Regions from separate parts of the Anaerostipes sp. AF04-45 genome, predicted to be linked through region 1. Evidence: predicted binding sites of a transcription regulator. Region 1 holds the regulator's gene; the other holds the start of a gene.

The links. The regulator HrcA, encoded in region 1, represses chaperone genes, less so after heat shock. The targets are predictions, from matches to a motif close to TGTTAGCACTCNNNNNNNNNGAGTGCTAACA.
Region 2: a site for HrcA is predicted at 5,261-5,291, ahead of DWV34_RS04760 (co-chaperone GroES). Genes of this name have one in related genera too.

What each region holds. Positions count from the first base shown of each region.
Region 1 covers NZ_QTXQ01000006.1:88,801-100,037, reverse strand. The annotation lists gene dnaK (molecular chaperone DnaK) at 1-1,378, shown strand, start outside; gene hrcA (heat-inducible transcriptional repressor HrcA) at 1,583-2,611, shown strand; gene grpE (nucleotide exchange factor GrpE) at 2,627-3,202, shown strand; gene dnaK (molecular chaperone DnaK) at 3,276-5,135, shown strand; gene dnaJ (molecular chaperone DnaJ) at 5,158-6,306, shown strand; gene DWV34_RS10540 (Cof-type HAD-IIB family hydrolase) at 6,623-7,426, opposite strand; gene asrA (anaerobic sulfite reductase subunit AsrA) at 7,641-8,684, shown strand; gene asrB (anaerobic sulfite reductase subunit AsrB) at 8,689-9,480, shown strand; gene asrC (sulfite reductase subunit C) at 9,498-10,568, shown strand; gene DWV34_RS10520 (histidine phosphatase family protein) at 10,636-11,237, shown strand, end outside.
Region 2 covers NZ_QTXQ01000002.1:376,848-388,084, reverse strand. The annotation lists gene DWV34_RS04785 (ATP-dependent Clp protease ATP-binding subunit) at 1-933, shown strand, start outside; gene DWV34_RS04780 (hypothetical protein) at 990-1,403, shown strand; gene radA (DNA repair protein RadA) at 1,419-2,774, shown strand; gene DWV34_RS04770 (glutamine--tRNA ligase/YqeY domain fusion protein) at 2,829-4,487, shown strand; gene DWV34_RS04765 (GrpB family protein) at 4,612-5,202, shown strand; gene DWV34_RS04760 (co-chaperone GroES) at 5,346-5,618, shown strand; gene groL (chaperonin GroEL) at 5,640-7,268, shown strand; gene DWV34_RS04750 (hypothetical protein) at 7,454-8,215, shown strand; gene DWV34_RS04745 (sulfide/dihydroorotate dehydrogenase-like FAD/NAD-binding protein) at 8,377-9,198, shown strand; gene gltA (NADPH-dependent glutamate synthase) at 9,201-10,589, shown strand; gene DWV34_RS04735 (PTS glucitol/sorbitol transporter subunit IIA) at 10,605-10,973, shown strand; gene guaB (IMP dehydrogenase) at 11,097-11,237, shown strand, end outside.

The DNA of each region.
Region 1 (11,237 bases):
TGCATATTTTAATGACGCCCAGAGACAGGCTACCAAGGATGCGGGAAGGATCGCAGGTCTTGAGGTAAAGCGCATCATAAATGAACCTACCGCTGCGGCGCTGGCCTACGGTCTGGATAACGGGACGGAGCAAAAGATCATGGTCTATGACCTGGGAGGCGGTACTTTCGATGTGTCGGTCATTCAGATCGAAGACGGCGTGATCGAGGTGCTGGCAACTTCAGGAAACAATCACCTGGGAGGTGATGATTTTGATGAGGCAGTGGCAGCGTATCTGGTGGAAACTTTTAAGAAGACAGATGGAATTGATTTGAAAAAAGATGTCCAGGCAATGCAGCGGATCATGGAAGCCGCAGAGAAAGCTAAGATCGAACTTTCCAGCATGTCTGAGACAAATATCAACCTGCCGTTCATCGTCGTGGACCGGGGTGAGACACACCACATGGACATTCAGCTTACGAGGACAAAGTTTGATGAGCTGACTTACAGCCTTGTATCAAAAACCGAAGAACCGGTCAGAAACGCGCTGAAGGATGCGGGACTGTCCGCAGGAGAAATCAACAGGGTGCTGATGGTGGGAGGATCTACAAGAATTCCGTCCGTACAGCGGAAGGTGGCAGAGATCACCGGAAAGCGCCCGGACCAGTCTTTAAATCCCGATGAGTGTGTCGCGCTGGGGGCCGCCATCCAGGGAGGGAAACTGGCAGGAGAGGCCGGAACCAATGAAGTGCTGCTCATGGACGTAACCCCGCTTTCCCTGTCTATAGAGACAATGGGAGGAATGGCTACAAGGATTATTGAGCGCAACTCGACAATTCCGACCCGTCACAGCCAGATCTTTACTACAGGCGCTAATTTCCAGACAGCCGTGGATATCAAGGTTCTCCAGGGAGAGCGGATGATGGCCAATGAAAACAAGGTCATCGGCAATTTCCGGCTCAAGGGGATCAAACGGGCCGTGAGAGGGGTGCCTCAGATTGAAGTGACTTTCGATATCGATGTCAATGGTATCCTGAAGGTATCGGCAAAAGACCTGGGGACCGGAAAGGAACAGAGCGTTGTGATCACCTCAAGTTCCAATATGTCGGAGGAAGAGATCGAACAGGCAATCCGGAATGCAAAAGAAAATGCAGCATTTGATGAGGAACACAAAGAAGCGGTTCAGTCCTATCATGAGGCGGAAGAGACACTTGTCAGGGCGGAACAGTATCTTGCAGAGCACAAGAAAGAGATCGAAAAAGAAAAGAAGAAAGCCATCAAAGATGCAGCGGCAGATTTAAAAAAAGCGCTCAAACGTGTGAAGCTTGAAAAGATTACGAGGGAACAGGCCGGTGAACTGAACAGAGCGAAAGAAGAACTGCTTTCAGTTTTGCCGTAAGATGAAAAAATCAGAATAAAGATTGGATATAGTAGGAACCATGTTCAGAAAAACAGGTTCCTACTATATTTTATTTGGAAAGCCAGGAGACAATTTTAAAAAAAATAATAGGAGGGGTTGACAATGAAATTTAAAAGTGATAACTTATGTTATAGATATTAGCACTCGTTTAAGATGAGTGCTAATAATGAAAGGAAAGATACCATGGATTTAAATGATCGTAAAAGACTAATACTAAAAGCGATTATAGCAAATTATCTGGAGACCGGGGAACCCGTTGGTTCCAGGACGATTTCCAAGATGGAGGGACTGAACTTAAGTTCCGCAACGATCCGCAATGAAATGGCGGACCTTGAGGATCTGGGATTCATTCTGCAGCCGCACACGTCGGCCGGGCGGATACCTTCGGATCTGGGATATCGTTTTTATGTGGACCAGCTGATGCAGGATCGGGAGTCGGACGAAGAAGAACGGCTGGAGCTTGTCAAGAAAGTTGACAAGATGGAAGTGATGCTGAAGCAGGTTGCCAATGTCCTGGCGTCCAGTACGAATTATGCGACGATGGTATCTGCCCCTCAGTACAAAAATACAAAGCTCAAGTTTGTGCAGCTTTCCCAGGTGGATGAGTACAGTCTGCTGGCGGTTATCGTGGCAGACGGCAATGTCGTAAAAAACCAGATCATGGACGTGGAAAAACCACTGGCAAATGACGAAGTCCTGAAACTGAACGTATTATTAAACTCCTTTCTCCAGGGGCTGACTCTGAAGGAAATCAACCTGGAGCTGATCCAGACGATGAAGGATCAGGCCGGAATCCACAGCCAGATACTGGAAAAGATTTTGGAGGAGATCGCAGTCGTTATCCACAATGCGGACCAGCTGGAGATTTATACGGGAGGTGCTTCCAATATCTTAAAGTATCCCGAGCTTGGCTCGCCGGAGACAGCTACCGAGCTTTTAGATGCTTTAGTGGAAAAGAAGGCACTGAACAAGCTGGTGGGCGACACATTGGAAAGTGATGACCACCACGGAATTCAGGTTTACATCGGAGATGAGGCGCCGGTGAAGAACATGAGGGACTGCAGCATTGTGACAGCCACTTATGAACTGGAGGAAGGCGGAACCGGAACAATCGGGATTATTGGTCCGAAACGGATGGATTACAAGAGGGTTGTGAAGACACTCCAGAATCTGACGGATGAGATCAACGATCTGTTCAAGAAAAAACCATAGGAGGGAAGGTGCATTATGGGAGAAGAGAAAAAAGTTCAGGAAGAAGAAATGAAAGAAAATACAGCCACAGAAGAAAAAGAGACCCAAAAAACAAAAGAGGCTAAGAAGACAGACAAGAAGGCATCGAAAAAGCAGAAAGCGGATGATCTGATAAAGGAAAAAGACCAGCAGATCGGTGAGCTGACCGATAAGTATCAGCGTCTCATGGCAGAGTTTGAGAATGTTAGAAAGCGGACGGCCAAAGAGTTTGTCCAGAGATATGACATGGGAGCCATGGGAGTTTTAGAAAAGCTTCTGCCGGTAGTCGACAACTTTGAGAGGGGACTTCAGGCCGTGGCAGAGGAAGAAAAAGATTCTCCATTTGTTCAGGGCATCGAACAGATTTATAAGCAGCTTATGGGAACTCTCGATGAACTGGGAGTAAAGGCCATGGATGCCGAGGGCAAAGAGTTCGACGCCAATCTCCACAATGCGGTGATGCACGTGGAAGACGAAGAAGCCGGAGAAAATGTAGTGGTCGAAGAGCTTCAAAAAGGATATATGTATAAAGAAAGCGTACTTCGGCACAGTATGGTAAAAGTAGCGAACTAAATGTAAGACACTTGAGGAAATCAAGCGAAAGCATTGGAAATATAGAAAGATTTATTTTAGGAGGAAATTTATCATGGGTAAAATTATTGGTATTGACTTAGGAACAACAAACAGCTGTGTAGCAGTTATGGAAGGCGGAAAGCCAACCGTTATCACAAATGCAGAAGGTGTGAGAACAACTCCGTCCGTTGTGGCATTCACGAAAACAGATGAGCGTATCGTCGGAGAACCTGCAAAACGTCAGGCTGTTACGAATGCAGAGAAGACAATTTCTTCTATCAAACGCCACATGGGAACTGATTATAAAGTAAAAATTGACGACAAGAATTATACACCGCAGGAAATTTCAGCAATGGTGCTTCAGAAATTGAAAGCAGATGCAGAAAACTATCTCGGAGAAAAAGTAACAGAGGCTGTCATCACAGTACCGGCTTACTTTAACGATGCTCAGAGACAGGCAACAAAAGATGCGGGTAAGATTGCAGGACTCGATGTAAAACGTATCATCAACGAGCCTACAGCAGCAGCTTTATCTTACGGACTGGACAATGAGAATGAACAGAAGATCATGGTTTATGATCTTGGAGGAGGTACCTTCGATGTATCCATCATCGAGATCGGAGACGGTGTCATCGAAGTTCTCTCAACAGCCGGTGACAATAAACTGGGCGGAGATGATTTCGACAATGTGATCACAAACTACATGTTAGACGAGTTCAAAAAACAGGAAGGCGTTGACTTATCCGGAGACAAGATGGCAATGCAGAGACTGAAAGAAGCTGCCGAGAAAGCGAAAAAAGAACTTTCTTCTGCGACAACAACCAACATCAACCTTCCGTTTATCACAGCGACAAATGAAGGACCAAAACATTTTGATATGAACCTTACAAGAGCAAAGTTTGATGAACTGACCTTATCTCTTGTAGAGAGAACAGCAACTCCTGTTAACACAGCGTTAAAAGACGCAGGAATTGCGGCATCAGAACTGAGCAAGGTTCTCCTTGTAGGAGGTTCCACAAGAATTCCTGCCGTACAGGATAAAGTAAAACAGCTCACAGGCAAAGAACCATTTAAGGGAATCAACCCGGACGAATGTGTTGCCATCGGTGCTTCCATCCAGGGCGGTAAATTAGCCGGAGACGCAGGAGCAGGCGATATCCTTCTTCTGGACGTAACACCATTGTCCTTATCTATCGAGACGATGGGAGGCGTGGCAACCAGACTGATCGAGAGAAATACAACGATTCCTACAAAGAAGAGCCAGATCTTCTCTACAGCGGAAGACAACCAGACAGCCGTAGATATCAATGTAGTACAGGGTGAGCGCCAGTTTGCAAAAGATAACAAATCACTGGGAAGATTCCGTCTGGACGGCATCGCACCTGCGAGAAGAGGCGTGCCTCAGATCGAAGTAACCTTTGATATCGATGCCAATGGTATCGTAAAAGTATCTGCCAAAGACCTTGGAACAGGTGCAGAACAGCATATCACGATCACAGGCGGTTCCAACATGTCCGACGAAGATATCGATAAGGCAGTAAAAGAAGCGGCAGAATTTGAAAATCAGGATAAGAAGAGAAAAGAAGCGATCGATACAAGAAACGAAGCTGATTCTATGGTATTCCAGACAGAAAAAGCCCTGGAAGAAGCAGGAGACAAGGTAGACGCAACAGAGAAAGTGAAAGTGGAAGAAGACCTGAAAGCATTGAAAGACTTGTTGGAGCAGACAAAAGACGCTGAACTTACAGAAGCTCAGGTAGAAGACATTAAGAATAAAAAAGATCAGCTCATGAACAGTGCTCAGGGATTGTTCACCAAGATGTATGAAGCTGCCGCAGCCAATGCCCAGGGAGCTCAGGAGACTGCAGGAGATACTGCCGGAGCAGCAGGTGCAGCAGACGATGTCGTAGATGGAGATTACAAAGAAGTATAAGGGAAAAAGAAGGTAGACGATTATGGCAGATAAACGAGATTACTATGAAGTGCTGGGGGTATCCCGCAGTGCTTCAGAATCAGAAATAAAGAAAGCCTACCGTAAACTTGCGAAACAGTATCATCCAGATACGAACCCGGGAGACAAAGTGGCCGAGGCAAAGTTTAAAGAAGCTTCCGAGGCTTATGAAGTTTTAAGTGATCCTGAAAAGAAAGCGCAGTATGACCAGTTTGGTCATGCTGCCTTTGAACAGGGCGGACCCGGAGGATTCAACGGAGGAGGGTTTGGCGGTTTTGATTTCGGCGGAGATATGGGAGATATTTTCGGAGATATCTTCGGCGGTATGTTCGGCGGCGGAGGCAGAAGCCAGCGCGCGGCCAATACGCCGACCCAGGGTGCCCACGTGCGTGCAAGGATACATGTGACCTTTGAGGAAGCGGTTTTTGGAACAACCAAAAAGCTGGAAATTTCTCTGAAAGAGGAGTGTGCTTCCTGTCACGGAAGCGGTGCCAAAGCCGGCACCCATCCGGAGACATGTCCGAAGTGCGGCGGTAAAGGCCAGGTAGTATATACCCAGCAGTCTATGTTCGGAACGGTGAGAAATGTCCAGACATGTCCGGACTGCCAGGGAACCGGTCAGGTGATCAAGGAAAAATGTCCGGACTGCCACGGAAGCGGCTATGTGAGCCAGAGAAAAACGATCGAGGTCACTGTGCCGGCCGGCATCAACAACGGACAGAGTATCAGAATCCGCGGAAAAGGAGAGCCCGGAACAAACGGAGGACCGAGGGGAGATCTCCTCGTGGTTGTTTCCGTGGACCGGCATCCGAAATTCCAGAGACAGGAATACGATATTATATCCACGGAGCCGATCTCCTTTACCCAGGCAGCACTTGGCGCGACGATCAAGATCAATACGGTAGACGGTCCTTATGACTATACGATCAAGGCAGGAACCCAGACAGACACCCGTGTGCGCCTGAAAGGCAAGGGTGTGCCAACCTTACGGAACAAGAATGTCCGGGGCGACCACTATGTGACCCTTGTTGTCCAGGTGCCGGAGCATCTGAACGAAGAGCAGAAGAATGCCCTTAAAAAGTTCCAGGAATCCATGGGGGAAGTGCCGAAGAAAGAAGAACATAAAGGATTTTTCGGGAAACATAAAAAATAAAGAGACAGGATTATGATGAAGAATATAACATCATAGTCCTGTTTTTTCTAAGGAGGAGGCCGATAAAACAGTTGAGAACATGATAAAGCTGTGTCCGAACGTACTTTTGAGCGTCATTGTGAAAGGAAAAGTTCCCGATGTGAATCAAAGTGTGAAATTTAAAAGAATAAATCTCATTATAAATATCTTGTGTTGTCTGTTGTGATATGCTCTCAACCGGGTAAACAAGTTGTTTTTCACTTGTCTGCCTGGAAGGGAGCATTTTATTGAAGTGGGATTGTCTGCCTAATTCTTATGACAGTGGCTGTTCATATTTTTACAAAAGATGTTCCAGGCTATGTGCAATTCCGTCTTCATTGTTGGTCAGAGTGATTTCATCGGCTGCCTCTTTCAGGGCATCACAGGCATTTCCCATGGCAACGCCCCGACCGGAAAATCTGATCATCTCCAGGTCGTTTTCTGCGTCCCCAAAGGCGATGACTTCTTCGGGAGAGATGTGGAGAAGTTCACATGTACGGCGCAGGCCCTCTGCTTTATTGAGACCCTTTGGCATGGCTTCGATGTAAAAAGGGGCGGTCCTTACGAAGACCAGATCATCTTCAAATGGTTTGCTGACTTCTGGGAGTATGTCCCAAAGTTCTTCCGGCCGTACGGACATTAAAATCTTTACCAGGTCAAAATCGAGACAGTTCGTTAATGATGGGACTTCCATACATTCCATTTGATTGTTCCAACATTCGTGCTGAACTTTATATCCATTTTTATTTGTCACATAAAAACGTTCTCCGTCGTCTATGATCGGGGTGACCGGATAATGTTTCAGATGTTTTAAAACTTCTATGGCCAGACCGCGGGGAAACATCTGCTGGTGAAGAATCTCTTTATCTTCGGCCCGCAGAATTTTACCTCCATTATAGGCGATCAGGATTCCATGGTGTTTTTCCAGTTCCAGTGTTTTCATATCTTTATAGAGTCCCGGCACCGGGCGTGCGGAGCAGAGAGCTATGATAAGTCCCTGCTGCTGTGCTCTGAGAAGGGCATCCCGGGTTTTCGGGGTGATTGTTTTTTCATCGGTGTTTAAGGTACCATCTAAATCCAGGGCGATTAGTTTATATTTCATCTGATGCAGTGTCCTTTCTGTATAGAAAAAGTTATTAAATACACATGTTAATTATAGCATTAAGGAAGTATGTCTGCATATATGGATAATAAATTCTTATATTGTGATAACAAACTATAATTATTTATAATTATAGTACGGCAGTATAATGAGAGTAATGAAACATGAAAATTTTTAGGCAGAACACCGGAATAAGAAATGGAGGGACAAGAAGATGGAATATTCACTTGACATTGCCCAGGCTGACCGGGTCTTGGAGGCACTGAGAAAAGACTACCGTGTCTATGCTCCGAAGCGTTTTCCGAAACAGGGGCGTTATTCTGACACGGATATCATACGCTATGATGAGGTGAAAAATTTTGAAGAGATTGTCTGGAAGGAAAAGTCCGACTATCCTGTGAAGGAGGTTGTCATGCCCATTCAGCAGACACTCTTTTATTACACGGAGGATGAGTATAAACCGAGCAGAAATCCGGCAAAATCTGTTTTGATCTTTGCCAGGCCGTGCGACATCAATGCACAGCATATACAGGATGAAATATATGCGGGCAACGGGGGATATACGGATTTTTACTATGAGCGGATGCGCAGCCTTGTAACATTTGCCATGATGGAATGTAATGGCGGGGACGACGCCTGCTTCTGTGTTTCTATGGGGAGCAATGAGACAGAGGACTATGCCCTGGCAGTCCGGTTTCGGGAAGACGGAGCCGATGTCCGGGTCGAAGATGCTTCGTTCAATACATATTTTAACGATATGCCGAAAGGCAGCTACACACCTGCTTTTGTGAAGGAAAATGAGCTGAAAGTAACTCTGCCGGATCTGTCTGACAAACAGGTGCGGATGGAATTAAAAAAGCATCCCATGTGGAGAGAGTTTGACAAGAGGTGTATCTCCTGCGGCAGCTGTACGGTAGCCTGTTCCACATGTACCTGCTTTTCCACAAGAGATCTGAGTTACGGAGATAACCCGGAGGCCGGAGAGCGGCGCAGAGTCACCGCGTCCTGCCAGATCGAAGGATTTGACCAGATGGCGGGACAGAGGGAATTCAGAAACAATGCAGGCGACAGGATGCGCTATAAGATTCTTCATAAATTTCATGATTATAAGGCCCGATTTGGAAAACGCCATATGTGTGTCGGGTGCGGCAGGTGCGCCCACCGCTGTCCGGAATTGATATCAATTTCAGCGACAGTCTCCAAAGTAAACGATGCGGTAAACGAGATCAAAGCCGAGATGGCACAGCAGGGGAGGTAAGAGTATGGAAAATTTTGTTCAGCCCAAGCCATGTACGATTCTGAATGTGAAGCGGGAAAGCGAACACGAGTGGACCTTCCGGGTTGCCTCCGAAGCCAAACCGGACCACGGACAGTTCATGCAGCTTTCTATTCCTAAAATAGGGGAGGCACCGATTTCAGTTTCCGCCCAGGGAGATGGCTGGCTGGAATTTACGATTCGCTCTGTGGGCAGGGTGACCAACTGTATCTTCAGCAAAGAGAAAGGGGATACCCTGTTCCTGCGGGGCCCATATGGAAAAGGATGGCCGTCTGAAGAATTCAGGGGAAAACATCTGGTGGTTATCACTGGAGGAACAGGTCTGGCTCCGGTCCGTTCTCTCCTTCATAAATGTGCCGGGGAAAAGGATTTTGTGAAAGATGTACATTTGATCTCTGGTTTTAAAGATGAAGCCGGGATCGTCTTTCACAGAGAATTGAAAGAGTGGAAAGAAAAATTTCATACGGTATATGCTCTTGATAATGATGAAAAAGAGGGGTGGAGGACCGGTATGGTCACTGCGTTCGTAAAAGAAATCCCATTTGGCAGTTTCGGGGATGATTATGCGGTTGTTGTCGTAGGGCCTCCTCCGATGATGAAGTTTACAGGACTGGAACTGTTAAACTGCGGTGCGGACCCGGAAAAAATATGGATGAGTTTTGAGAGAAAGATGTCCTGTGCCATCGGAAAGTGCGGCCACTGCCGCATCGATGAAGTCTATGTCTGCCTGGACGGACCGGTATTCCCTTACACAACGGCCAGAGATCTAGTGGATTAAGGAAGGAGTGTGCAGCAATGAATCATGATATCAATGTGGGCAAAGTACGGCTGAATTGTTTCCGCCAGTCCAAAGAACCGGGGGTGTTTATGCTCCAGATGAGAGTTCCCGGAGGAACGGTAGATGCAAAATATCTCTCTTATGTGGAACACATTTCCCGGACCTGGGGTGACGGCAACTTCCATTTCGGAACACGTCAGACCTTTGACATTCCAGGAATTAAATATGAAAATATTCCGGCAGTCAATGCCTATTTGGAACAGTATATCAAAGAGGTGGACGGAACTCTCTGCAACGCCGATATGGATACGGTGGCCCATGAGCCGGAGCCGTGGGACCCCAAGGCGGGTTATCCGACCATCGGGGCCAGAAATATCACCGCCTGTATCGGAAATTACCACTGTGTCTGCGGCAATTCCAATACGTTTGAACTGGCAAGGAAGATCGAACCGATCATCTTCCCAAGTCATTACCATATCAAGATCAATATATCCGGCTGCCCCAATGACTGCAATAAAGCTCATATGTGTGATTTCGGCATCATTGGAACTGCAAGGATGACGTACCATCCGGAGCGGTGTATCGGCTGCGGAGCCTGTGTAAAGGCATGTGAACAGAGAGCCACACGGGTGTTAAGCAAAAATGAAGAGACACAGAAGATAGAAAAAGACGCATGCTGCTGTGTGGGGTGCGGAGAATGTGTGAGGGCCTGTCCGGCCAGCGAATGGACCAGACAGCCGGCGAAGTTTTACCGGGTGATCCTGGGAGGAAGAACAGGACGTCAGACTCCGAGAGCCGGAAAGATGTTTCTTAACTGGGCCGCGGAAGAAGTGATTTTAGGGGTCTTGGGCAACTGGCAGAAGTTTTCTGCATGGGTCATGGATTATAAGCCGGAGTACCTGCACGGAGGCCATCTGATCGACCGGGCCGGTTATAAGAAGTTTAAGGAAATCATGCTGGAAGGTGTGAAACTGAATCCGGAATGTCTGGTGGCCGAGGATATTTTTTGGAGCGAGACGGAATATCGGTCAAATTTCAATGTGAAGCCGGTTTCCATGCATCATACGGCAGGTCCCCAGGCAGAATAGCCGGGTGTTGTTTAACTTCTCATGTTCACATGTTATGATAAAACAAAAAGACTGAGGAGGGACTGCCATGAAGCTGAAACAAATTATATCAATTTTTATCATGTTATCTTGTGTTTTTCTTGTTGGAGGATGCGCCGGGAAGACAGAGGTGCCGGAAGTGAGACAGGAAAAAGCGGCAGAGAAAACAGGGAAAGACACAATGATTTATGTGGTCAGGCACGGGAAGACTATGCTGAATGAAGCAAAGCGCGCCCAGGGATGGGCTGACGCTCCTTTGACTGATGAAGGAGTGAAGGTGACAAAAAAGCTGGCCCACGGGTTTAAAAAGAGGGGGATCGAGTTTGACTATGCTTATTCCAGTGATCTGGGCAGGACCCGGCAGACAACGGGTATTATTCTGAAGGGATTGGGTCAGTCTGAACTTCCCCTGAGAGAACAACAAGGGCTCAGAGAGGTCTGCTTCGGAACCTATGAAGGTGAGAAATTTTCCAAAATGATGGAGGATGTCTCCAGAAATCTTGGGTATGAAAACCTGAAACAATTTAAGCAATCCGGAACTTATCATATCAGGAAAAGGATAGACGGCGTAAAAAGTCTGGATAAAACCGGATATGCGGAAAGTTTTAAGGCTGTTAAGGCACGGATGCAAAAGTCGCTCAGAAGCATTGC
Region 2 (11,237 bases), on a different contig from region 1:
GAAAAAATTCTTCACAAACAGGTGATAGGACAGGATAAGGCCGTGGAAGCTGTGGCCAGAGCCATAAAGCGCAGCAGGGTTGGCCTGAAAGATCCAAAACGCCCCATCGGTTCCTTCTTATTTCTAGGGCCTACCGGTGTGGGTAAAACAGAGCTTTCCAAGAGTCTTGCGAAAGCCATGTTCGGAAGGGAAGAAGACCTGATCCGCGTAGACATGTCTGAATACATGGAAAAGCACAGCGTATCAAAGATCATCGGATCACCTCCCGGATATGTCGGTTTCGGAGAAGGCGGACAGCTGAGTGAGCAGGTCAGAAGGCATCCATACTCTGTGATCCTGCTGGATGAGATTGAAAAAGCGCATCCGGATGTATTTAATATCCTGCTTCAGGTGCTGGATGACGGACATATTACAGACTCCAACGGAAGAAAAGTCGATTTCAAAAACACAGTGCTTATTATGACTTCCAACGCGGGCGCGTCCAGGATCATTTCTCCGAAACAGCTTGGGTTTGTCAGAACTTCCGATAAGGAAAAGAATCATGAGAAGATGACTCAGGGTGTGATGGAGGAGGTGCGGCAGATTTTCAAGCCCGAATTCCTGAACAGAATAGACGGAACGATTGTATTTACCATGCTGACTAAAGATGAGCTCCGGGAAATTGCAAAACTCTTTTTGAACAATTTAAAGGAACAGCTGATGAAAAACCATCGGATCTCGGTAAAGATCACGTCCAATGCCGTTTCACTGCTGGCAGACAAAGGGTACAGTGAGACGTACGGTGCAAGACCGCTGCGCCGTGTGATCCAGAGTGAGATCGAGGATGTGCTGGCAGATAAGATCTTAAGCGGTGAGCTTCGGGACGAAGCAGCGCTTACGATCGGAGCAAAAGACAAAAACCTTACTTTTTCGATAAAGGATGCTAGTAAATAAGCAGCAAATATTATATAATAAAATAACAAATGCAGATTTAATAGGAGGATAAGAACATGTCAGTGGTAACAGAGTTGTTTCGCAGCGAAGAAAATGGGACATTAAGCTTCGGGGATTACACATTAGATACGAAAGCCAAAAAGGACAAGATCGAATTTGAAGGGGATATGTACAAAGTGAAAACCTTCAAGACAATGACAAAGCTGGACAAAAACGGACAGCTGATCTTTGAATCTGTACCGGGTTCCGCCGTCCACAATTTTGCTGCAACAACAGACGGAGTGGCATTTGAGATCGAGGCATCAGAAGATGTCCAGGTAACGCTTGAAGTGGAGCCTGAACAGGAATACCGCGTATATATAGACAATATAAATGTTGGAAACATGAAGGCCAATCTAGGAGGAAAACTCACTCTGAGTGTGGAACTGAATCCGGGCATGACGGCTATGGTCCGTGTGAAGAAACAGTAAGGAGCAGGAACTGATATGGCAAAGGCAAAAACCGTCTTTTTCTGCAGTGAGTGCGGACATGAATCATCCAAGTGGCTGGGACAGTGTCCGGCCTGCAAATCGTGGAATACCTTTGTAGAAGAAAAACAATCAGTGACAAAAAAGGGAGGGGCAAAGCCCAGGCGGGCTTCTGCCTCTCCTATGAATATGTCAGAGGTTTCTATAAAGAGTGAGGAACGTATTCCGACAGGCATAGGTGAGCTGGACAGAGTTCTCGGAGGAGGAATTGTGACCGGCTCTCTGTCTTTAGTGGGCGGAGACCCGGGGATCGGAAAGTCTACTCTGCTGCTCCAAGTCTGCAGGAATTTAGTAAATGCAAAGCGGAAAGTTTTATATGTTTCCGGGGAGGAGTCCGCACATCAGATTAAGATGCGTGCAGAGAGGATCGGGGCATTTGAGGATGAACTTCTTCTGTTCTGTGAGACGATTCTGGAGGAGATCCTCGAGGGAATCCGCAAAGTCCGCCCGGAGTTTGTCGTGATAGACTCCATCCAGACGATGTTCAGTGAAGAACTGACCGCGGCAGCGGGAAGTGTATCCCAGGTCCGGGAAGTGACGGCTCAGATGATGAGGATCGCAAAAGAAGAAAATATCGCAGTCTTCATTGTCGGACATGTGACAAAGGAAGGTGTCGTGGCAGGGCCCAGGACACTGGAGCATATGGTGGATACGGTCCTATATTTTGAAGGGGAGAGGGAGGCGGCATACCGGATTCTGCGGGGAGTGAAGAACCGCTTCGGCTCCACAAATGAGATCGGTGTGTTTGAGATGTGCGCAGATGGTCTTACAGAGGTGGAGAATCCGTCCAAGATGATGCTGAACGGGCGCCCTGTGGACGCCTCCGGTTCTGTGGTAGTATGTTCCCTGGAGGGAACCAGGCCGATTCTTATCGAGATTCAGGCACTGATCTCTCCCACGAGTTTTCAGATGCCGAGGAGAACAGCGGTGGGAATTGACTATAATAGGGTCAATCTTCTTATGGCAGTTTTGGAAAAAAGGGTCGGTCTCCAGCTGGGCGGCTGTGACGCCTATGTGAACCTGGCCGGAGGCATGAGGCTGGTAGAGCCGGCGATTGACCTGGGGATTATTCTGGCCATTGCATCCAGCTATAAAAACATACCTCTCCCGGAAGATACGATCATCTTCGGGGAAGTCGGGCTGGTAGGCGAGGTACGGAGAGTATCCCAGGGAGACCAGAGGATCAAAGAGGCGGAAAAGCTTGGATTTAAAACCTGCATCCTTCCCAAGGCAAATGTGGACAGCTTAAAGATCAGGACAAACATGCGGCTTTTGGGCGTCGCAAATGTAAGAGAAGCCCTTGATTGTATTTAAAATATGTCTTATATTATTAGAGAATAATGAAAAGTATGGAGGAATGGAGACACGATGGAAGAGGCGATCTCAAAAAATTTTATAGAACAGATCATTGAAGAAGATCTGAAAGAAGGGAAATACGAAAAAATTGTGACCAGGTTCCCGCCGGAGCCAAACGGCTACCTGCATATCGGACATGCCAAATCAATCCTTTTAAACTATGGACTGGCGAAAGAGTACGGCGGAGATTTTCATTTCCGGTTTGACGATACGAATCCGACGAAGGAAAAGACCGAGTATGTAGATTCGATCAAAGAGGATGTGGAGTGGCTTGGAGCAGATTATGACCAGACGATTTATTTTGCATCCAATTATTTTGACCGTATGTATGAATGTGCAGAGTTCCTGATCAAGAAAGGAAAGGCCTACGTGTGCGACCTGACGCCGGAGGAGATCCGGGAATACAGGGGAACGCTGACGGAACCGGGAAAAAACAGTCCGTACAGAGACCGTACACCGGAAGAAAACCTTGCATTATTCCGCGCAATGAAAAATGGAGAGTTTGAAGACGGAAGCAAGGTGCTCAGGGCTAAGATTGATATGACTTCCGGCAATATGAACATGAGGGACCCGATCCTTTACCGTATTGCCAGAATGGAACATCACAATACAGGTGACGATTGGTGCATTTATCCGATGTATGATTTTGCGCATCCGCTGGAGGATGCCTTTGAAGGCGTGACCCATTCCATCTGTACACTGGAGTTTGAGGATCACAGGCCGCTATATGACTGGGTTGTAAAAGAGTGCGAGTTTGTACATCCGCCGAAGCAGATTGAGTTTGCAAAACTTTATCTTACCAATGTAGTCACGGGAAAACGCTATATCAAGAAGCTGGTGGATGACGGAATCGTGGACGGCTGGGATGATCCGAGGCTTGTGACGCTGTCTGCACTGAGACGCCGTGGATATACTCCGGAATCCATCCGCAGGTTTATGGAGCTGGTCGGTGTGGCTAAGAGTCACAGCTCCGTTGATTATGCCATGCTTGAGTACTGCATCAGAGATGACCTGAAGCTGAAAAAGCCAAGGGTATCGGCTGTCCTGGACCCAATTAAGCTGGTTATTACAAACTACCCGGAAGACAAGGTAGAGTATATGGAAGTAAAAAATAATCAGGAAAATGAAGAGATGGGCACAAGAAAAGTGCCGTTTTGCAGAGAACTGTATATAGAGCGGGATGATTTTAAGATTGAGAGGCCGAAGAAGTATTTCCGTCTGTATCCCGGCAACGAAGTGCGTCTGATGAACGGATATTTTGTGACCTGCACAGACTACGTGACCGATGAGGACGGAAATGTCACAGAGGTACTCTGTACCTATGATCCGGAATCCAGAGGAGGCAACAGCCCCGACGGACGAAAAGTGAAGGGGACCATTCACTGGGTTGCCGCTCCTTTTGCAAAAAAGGCCGAAGTCCGTTTATATGAAAATATTGTAGATGAGGAAAAAGGCGTGTATAACGAGGATGGATCTGTTAATTTAAATCCAGATTCTCTCATAATATTAAAAGACTGCTATGTTGAGCCGTCTCTTGAGGAGGCAGCTCCTGGGGACAGCTTCCAGTTTGTCAGACAGGGGTATTTTTGCCTGGACACAAAAGATACAACAAAGGATCACATGGTATTTAACCGCATTGTTTCTATGAAGAGCTCTTATCAGCCTAAATAGAAGCAGAAGAGAGATAAGCCGTTTTATAACGGCTTATCTTTTCATTTTCTGAGAAATGAAGAATGCTCCGCAGAGTGTGTTTGACTACTTTGTTTAATTTTTGGAAACAATGAAGGAGATGAAGATGAAAAATCTTACAGAGATGTCCAATGAAGAACTGTGGGAACTTTTTCCCATCGTTTTGTGCGGCCATAAGGAAGAATGGAAGCAGATGTATGAAAATGAAAAGAAACTGCTGCTTCATTCGATTGGGCGGGGCCAGGTGGCGAGGATCAGTCACATCGGCAGCACGGCTGTGAAAGGGCTTTTGGCTAAGCCTACGATTGATATCCTTTTGGAAATTGAAGAACACTGCGACCTGAAGGACCTGATCCGGGCGGTGGAGAAGGAAGGATATATCTATGAGAAGAAGCCGAGGAATCCTCCCCCGCATATGATGTTTATGAAAGGTTATACTTTACAGGGATTTGCAAAGAAAGTCTATCATCTCCATGTAAGGTATCCGGGGGACTGGGATGAACTTTATTTCCGGGATTATTTGAAACGGCATCGGGAGGCGGCAGAAGAATACGGGAAATTAAAGACTGGTTTTCAGAAAAAATATGAACATGACAGGGATGCCTATACAAGGGCAAAGACAGATTTTGTAAGAGAGTGCACGAAAAAGGCCCGGAAAGAGTTTGGAGATATCTACCGGCCAGACGGTGAAAAGTGAAAAAATTTTTCAAAAAAGCCCTTGCAATTTTTTGATAGGGTGTTATACTATATTTTGTGATTAGCACTCGATGAGAGTGAGTGCTAACAATAATCGGGTAAATAAGACAAAAGAATTTCATCTGAATTTTAGGAGGTAATGATATGAATTTAAAACCATTAGGAGACAGAGTAGTGCTGAAACAGCTGGAAGCTGAGACTACAACAAAATCCGGAATCGTGTTGACAACAGCATCTCAGGAAAAACCGCAGGAAGCCGAAGTTGTCGCAGTCGGACCTGGAACGGATGAAGTGAAAATGGAAGTAGAAAAGGGACAGAAAGTCATCTATTCCAAATATGCGGGAACTGAAGTGAAATGTGGAGATGATGAATACATCATCGTAAAACAGAACGATATTTTAGCAGTTGTAGAATAGGATTTTTGGAGGAGACGAATCATGGCAAAAGAAATCAAATACGGAATTGATGCAAGAAAAGCGTTAGAAGCAGGTGTAAACCAGTTAGCAGATACAGTCAGAGTTACCATCGGACCAAAAGGAAGAAATGTAGTGTTAGATAAATCTTTTGGTATTCCTCTGATCACAAACGACGGTGTGACAATCGCAAAAGAGATTGAATTAGAAGATGCATTCGAGAACATGGGTGCTCAGATTGTAAAAGAAGTTGCAACAAAGACAAATGATGTTGCGGGTGATGGTACTACAACAGCCACTGTTTTAGCCCAGGCAATGGTAAATGAAGGAATGAAAAACCTTGCGGCAGGTGCAAATCCGATTATTTTAAGAAAAGGAATGAAAAAGGCAACAGATGCGGCAGTAGAAGCAATCGCTGAGATGAGCAGCAAAGTAAACGGCAAAGATCAGATCGCAAAAGTTGCTGCAATTTCTGCCAGTGATGAGGAAGTCGGGGAGTTAGTTGCGGATGCTATGGAAAAGGTGTCTAACGACGGTGTTATCACAATCGAAGAATCTAAGACAATGAAGACAGAATTAGATTTAGTGGAAGGTATGCAGTTTGACCGCGGATATTTATCTGCTTACTTCTCAACAGACATGGAAAAAATGGTCGCTGAATTAGAAGACCCATATATCCTGATCACAGATAAGAAGATTTCTAATATTCAGGATATCCTTCCAATCTTAGAGCAGATCGTACAGAGCGGAAAGAAACTTCTGATCATCGCAGAAGATATTGAAGGCGAAGCACTGACAACATTGATCGTTAATAAACTGCGCGGAACATTCTCTGTGTGTGCAGTGAAGGCACCTGGATACGGTGACAGAAGAAAAGCGATGTTAGAGGATATTGCAATCCTTACAGGAGGAACTGTGATTTCTGAGGAAGTCGGATTAGATTTGAAAGAAACAACGATCGATCAGTTAGGCCGTGCAAAATCTGTAAAAGTTGAAAAAGAAAACACAGTGATTGTTGACGGAGAAGGATCTAAGGATGCAATTCAGGCAAGAATCGGACAGATCAAGGGTCAGCTGGATGAGACAACTTCTGAATTTGATAAAGAAAAATTACAGGAAAGACTCGCAAAATTATCCGGTGGTGTTGCAGTTATCCGTGTAGGTGCGGCGACAGAGACAGAGATGAAAGAAAGTAAACTTCGTCTGGAAGACGCCCTGGCAGCGACAAAGGCAGCAGTTGAAGAAGGTATTATTTTCGGCGGCGGTTCTGCTTATATCCATGCTTCCAAGAAGGTTGCAAAGATGGCAGAAGAATTAGAGGGCGATGAAAAGACAGGTGCAAATATTATCCTCAAAGCTCTCCAGGCTCCATTATTCCACATTGCTGCAAACGCAGGACTGGAAGGTTCTGTTATCATCAATAAAGTTGAAGAACAGGAAGTTGGATTCGGATTCGACGCATTAAATGGAAAATATGTAAATATGATTGAAGCAGGCATCATTGATCCGGCTAAGGTAACAAGAAGTGCATTACAGAATGCAACATCTGTTGCATCTACCTTACTGACAACAGAATCTGTTGTTGCTAATATCAAAGAAGATGCACCGGCAATGCCGGCTGGAGCAGGAGCACCGGGAATGGGAATGATGTAATCGGATTTCATAAGGTGTTTGATTGTAAAAGAGATACAGAAACAAAGAGAAGGCTGATAAACTCGTCAGCCTTCTTTTTTTCATGACATAAAAAATGCATTTCAGTACAAAAGGGTAGACAAAGAGTAAAGAAAGAAGTATAATATTTACAATTCCTAAAATATGTAAGAAGGAGGCGAAAAAAGTTGCCGGAAGAACAAATGATAAAAGACATGTATAATCTGATGCAGCAGGTGAATTCCAGTATGACAGCCTTTGACGGACGAATGGGACGTGTTGAGAGAAAAGTGGATCTGCTGACGGTAAAAACAGAGAATCTGGAAGAAAAAACAGATATGATCGTTCAGGACATTCAGAGACTGGATGAGAAGACAGATGGATTAAGCCAGGATATCCAGAGACTGGATGAGAAAACAGACGGACTGAGCCAGGATATCCGGAGACTGGATGAGAAGACAGATGGATTAAGTCAGGATATCCAGAGACTGGACGAAAAAACAGACAGAATGGAAAGCAGTATTCAGGAATTAAATGAAAGAACCTCTGCTTTGGAAGAAAAAACAGATCAGCTGGATCAGACGACAAAATTCCTAAGTGAACAAAACAGCCTTCTCTTACAGCGCACTGATATTCTCACAGAAAAGTCAAATCTTATGTCAGAAAAAATAGATTTTATATCAGAGAAGACAAATTCCATAGAATCCCGTTTGGAGCGAACGGAAGGAGAGGTATCTGATCTTAAAACGAAAATGGAAGCTGGATTTTCCGATATTCATATGATTCTGGAGAATGAAATCTGCACCAAATTAAATGTACTCTTTGAAAACCGTGAAGATTCATCCAGATACAAGATGGTTATAAGAAGACAGGATGTTTTGGAGACCGATGTCGATCTGTTAAAAAAGACAGTCACAAATCACAGTGTAAAATTAAACAAAATATTTTAAGGAGAAGGAGCCGGTTCTTTCTCCTTTTTTCTGTGCAGAAACAAGGCAGGTTTTTTCATTTGTTAAGAGTATTTTAAGAATTTCAAAAAAATGCTTTGCTATTGTACAGTTTCACGATATAATAAAAAAGATATTAAAAGATGCAGAAAGAGGTGTATTTGGTGTATAAAATAGTAAAAAAAGAGACACTTAATAACTTGGTTGAATTGATGGAAATTCACGCACCATTCGTTGCAAGGAAGTGTGAACCAGGTCAGTTCATTATTATCCGTGTTGATGAAAAAGGCGAGAGAGTTCCTTTGACTATCGCAGATTATGACAGAGAAAAGGAAACAGTCACAATCATTTATCAGGTTGTCGGATATTCCACAGAATTATTAAGCAAGAAGAAAGAGGGAGACTATGTAGCCGATTTTGTAGGTCCTCTAGGACAGCCGTCCATCTTACATAAACGAGAGAGAGTTTTAGGTGTGGCAGGCGGAGTCGGTGCAGCACCTCTTTATCCTCAGCTTCGCAAACTTGCCGAAATGGGAGTTCCTGTAGATGTTATTATCGGAGGCAAGAGTGCAGAATTTGTTATCTTAAAAGAGAAATTTGAAGAGTTCTGTGAAAATGTATTTATTGCCACAGATGACGGAAGCCTTGGAACAAAAGGATTTGTTACGAATGTTCTGGAAGATCAGATTGCAAAAGGCGTGAAGTATGACGAAGTCATCGCGATCGGGCCGCTGATCATGATGAAAAATGTTGTAAAGATTACAAAACAGCATGATATTCCGACGATGGTATCCCTGAATCCGATCATGATTGACGGAACCGGTATGTGCGGCGGATGCCGTGTCACAGTAGGCGGAGAAACGAAGTTTGCCTGTGTGGACGGACCGGATTTTGACGGATTCCAGGTGGATTTTGATGAATGTATGAAACGTCAGACAATGTTCAGAGAAGAAGAACACGAGTGTAAGATTGGGAGGGGTAAATAGTCATGGCAAATATGAGTCCAAATAAAGTAGCAATGCCGGAACAGGATCCGAATGTTCGGAATAAGAACTTTAAAGAAGTTGCTTTGGGATATACGAAAGAAATGGCTATGGAAGAAGCAACCCGCTGCTTAAACTGCAAAAATAAACCGTGTGTCAACGGATGTCCGGTCAATGTACCGATTCCGGAATTTATCGAAAAAGTAGCTGCAGGTGATTTTGAAGGCGCTTATGAAGTAATCACGAGTGAGAATGCCCTGCCTGCTATCTGCGGCCGCGTATGTCCTCAGGAAAATCAGTGTGAGGGTAAATGTGTCCGTGGGATCAAGGGTGAACCTGTTGGTATCGGGCGTATGGAGCGGTTTGTTGCAGACTACCACATGGCAAATGCAGAACCGGCTGAAGTCAGCATCGAAAAGAATGGAAAGAAAGTCGCAGTCGTAGGATGCGGACCTGCAGGTATTACCTGTGCCGGTGAACTGATCAAAAAAGGATATGAAGTGACAGTATTTGAAGCACTGCACAAGCCGGGCGGAGTACTGAGCTACGGAATTCCGGAATTCCGTCTTCCAAAGGATCTAGTGGCGAAAGAAATAGAATCTGTTGAAAATCTTGGCGTGAAGATCGAGACCAATGTGATTGTCGGAAGATCTGTTACCATCGACGAGCTGATGGAAGACGGATATGAAGCTGTCTTTGTGGGCAGCGGAGCAGGACTTCCAAGATTCTTAAATATACCGGGAGAAAACTACCTGGGAGTTTATTCTGCCAATGAATTCTTAACCCGTGTGAACCTCATGAAGGGTTACGAATTCCCAGAGTACCCGACCCCGGTCAAGATCGGAAAGAAAGTTGCAGTCGTGGGAGCAGGAAACGTAGCGATGGATGCTGCCAGAACAGCGAAGCGTCTTGGAGCAGATGAGGTATATATTGTTTACAGACGAAGTGAAGAGGAAGCTCCTGCCCGTCTGGAAGAACTTCACCACGCTAAAGAAGAAGGAATTATCTTTAAGTTTTTAAATAATCCGGTAGCCATTAAGGCAAATGAGGACGGATGGGTAGAGAAGATGGAGATCGTAAAACAGGAATTAGGAGAACCCGATGCCTCAGGAAGAAGGTCTCCGGTTCCGATTGAAGGGTCCAACTACGATATTGATGTAGATACTGTTGTCATCGCGATTGGACAGAGTCCGAACCCGTTAATTCGTCACACAACACCAGGCTTGGATGTTCAGAAATGGGGCGGTATCATTGTTGACGAGGAGACGATGGAATCAAGCAAAGACGGAGTCTATGCAGGAGGAGATACTGTCACGGGTGCGGCAACTGTCATTTTGGCCATGGGTGCCGGGAAGAAAGCTGCGGCAGCCATTGACAAAAAGTTAAGAGGATAATCGGGAGGACAGGATATGAGCAAAACTATTTTTCAAACATCTGTCTATGAATTGGGAGACCAGGTTGATGCCTTTTATGACGAAGGGATGTTTGTGCTGTTCGGTGAGAATGTTCCGGATACATTAAAAGATTTCTGCCATTTTATCGATGTCAATGAAGTAGACGGGACAATCGGCAAAGGAAACACACTGGTGATTGACGGTGCAGAGTTTAAGATCTCGGCTGTGGGAGAGATTGCCCAGTCTAATTTAGAGACTCTTGGACATCTGACGGTAGTATTCAGCGGGGCAGCTGAGGCAGGGCTTCCGGGAAGCATCTGTGTTGAGGCCAAGCCAATGCCTAAGTTAAAAGTCGGATCAAAGATCGAAATTAAAGAAGACTAGACGATTGTACAAAGGATTATTGTTTTCGGACAATAATCCTTTGTTTGTTGACAAAGAATTTAGAATTTGTTATAGTATAAAACTATAAATTAGAATACGAAAGACATAGAAAGCGAGGAAAAAATGGGAAAGTTAATTGGCCAGGGAATCACATTTGACGACGTATTATTAGTTCCGGGATATTCAGAAGTAATCGCAAATGAAGTGGTGACAGAGACCCGTCTGACAGACAAGATTACATTAAATATTCCTTTAATGAGTGCC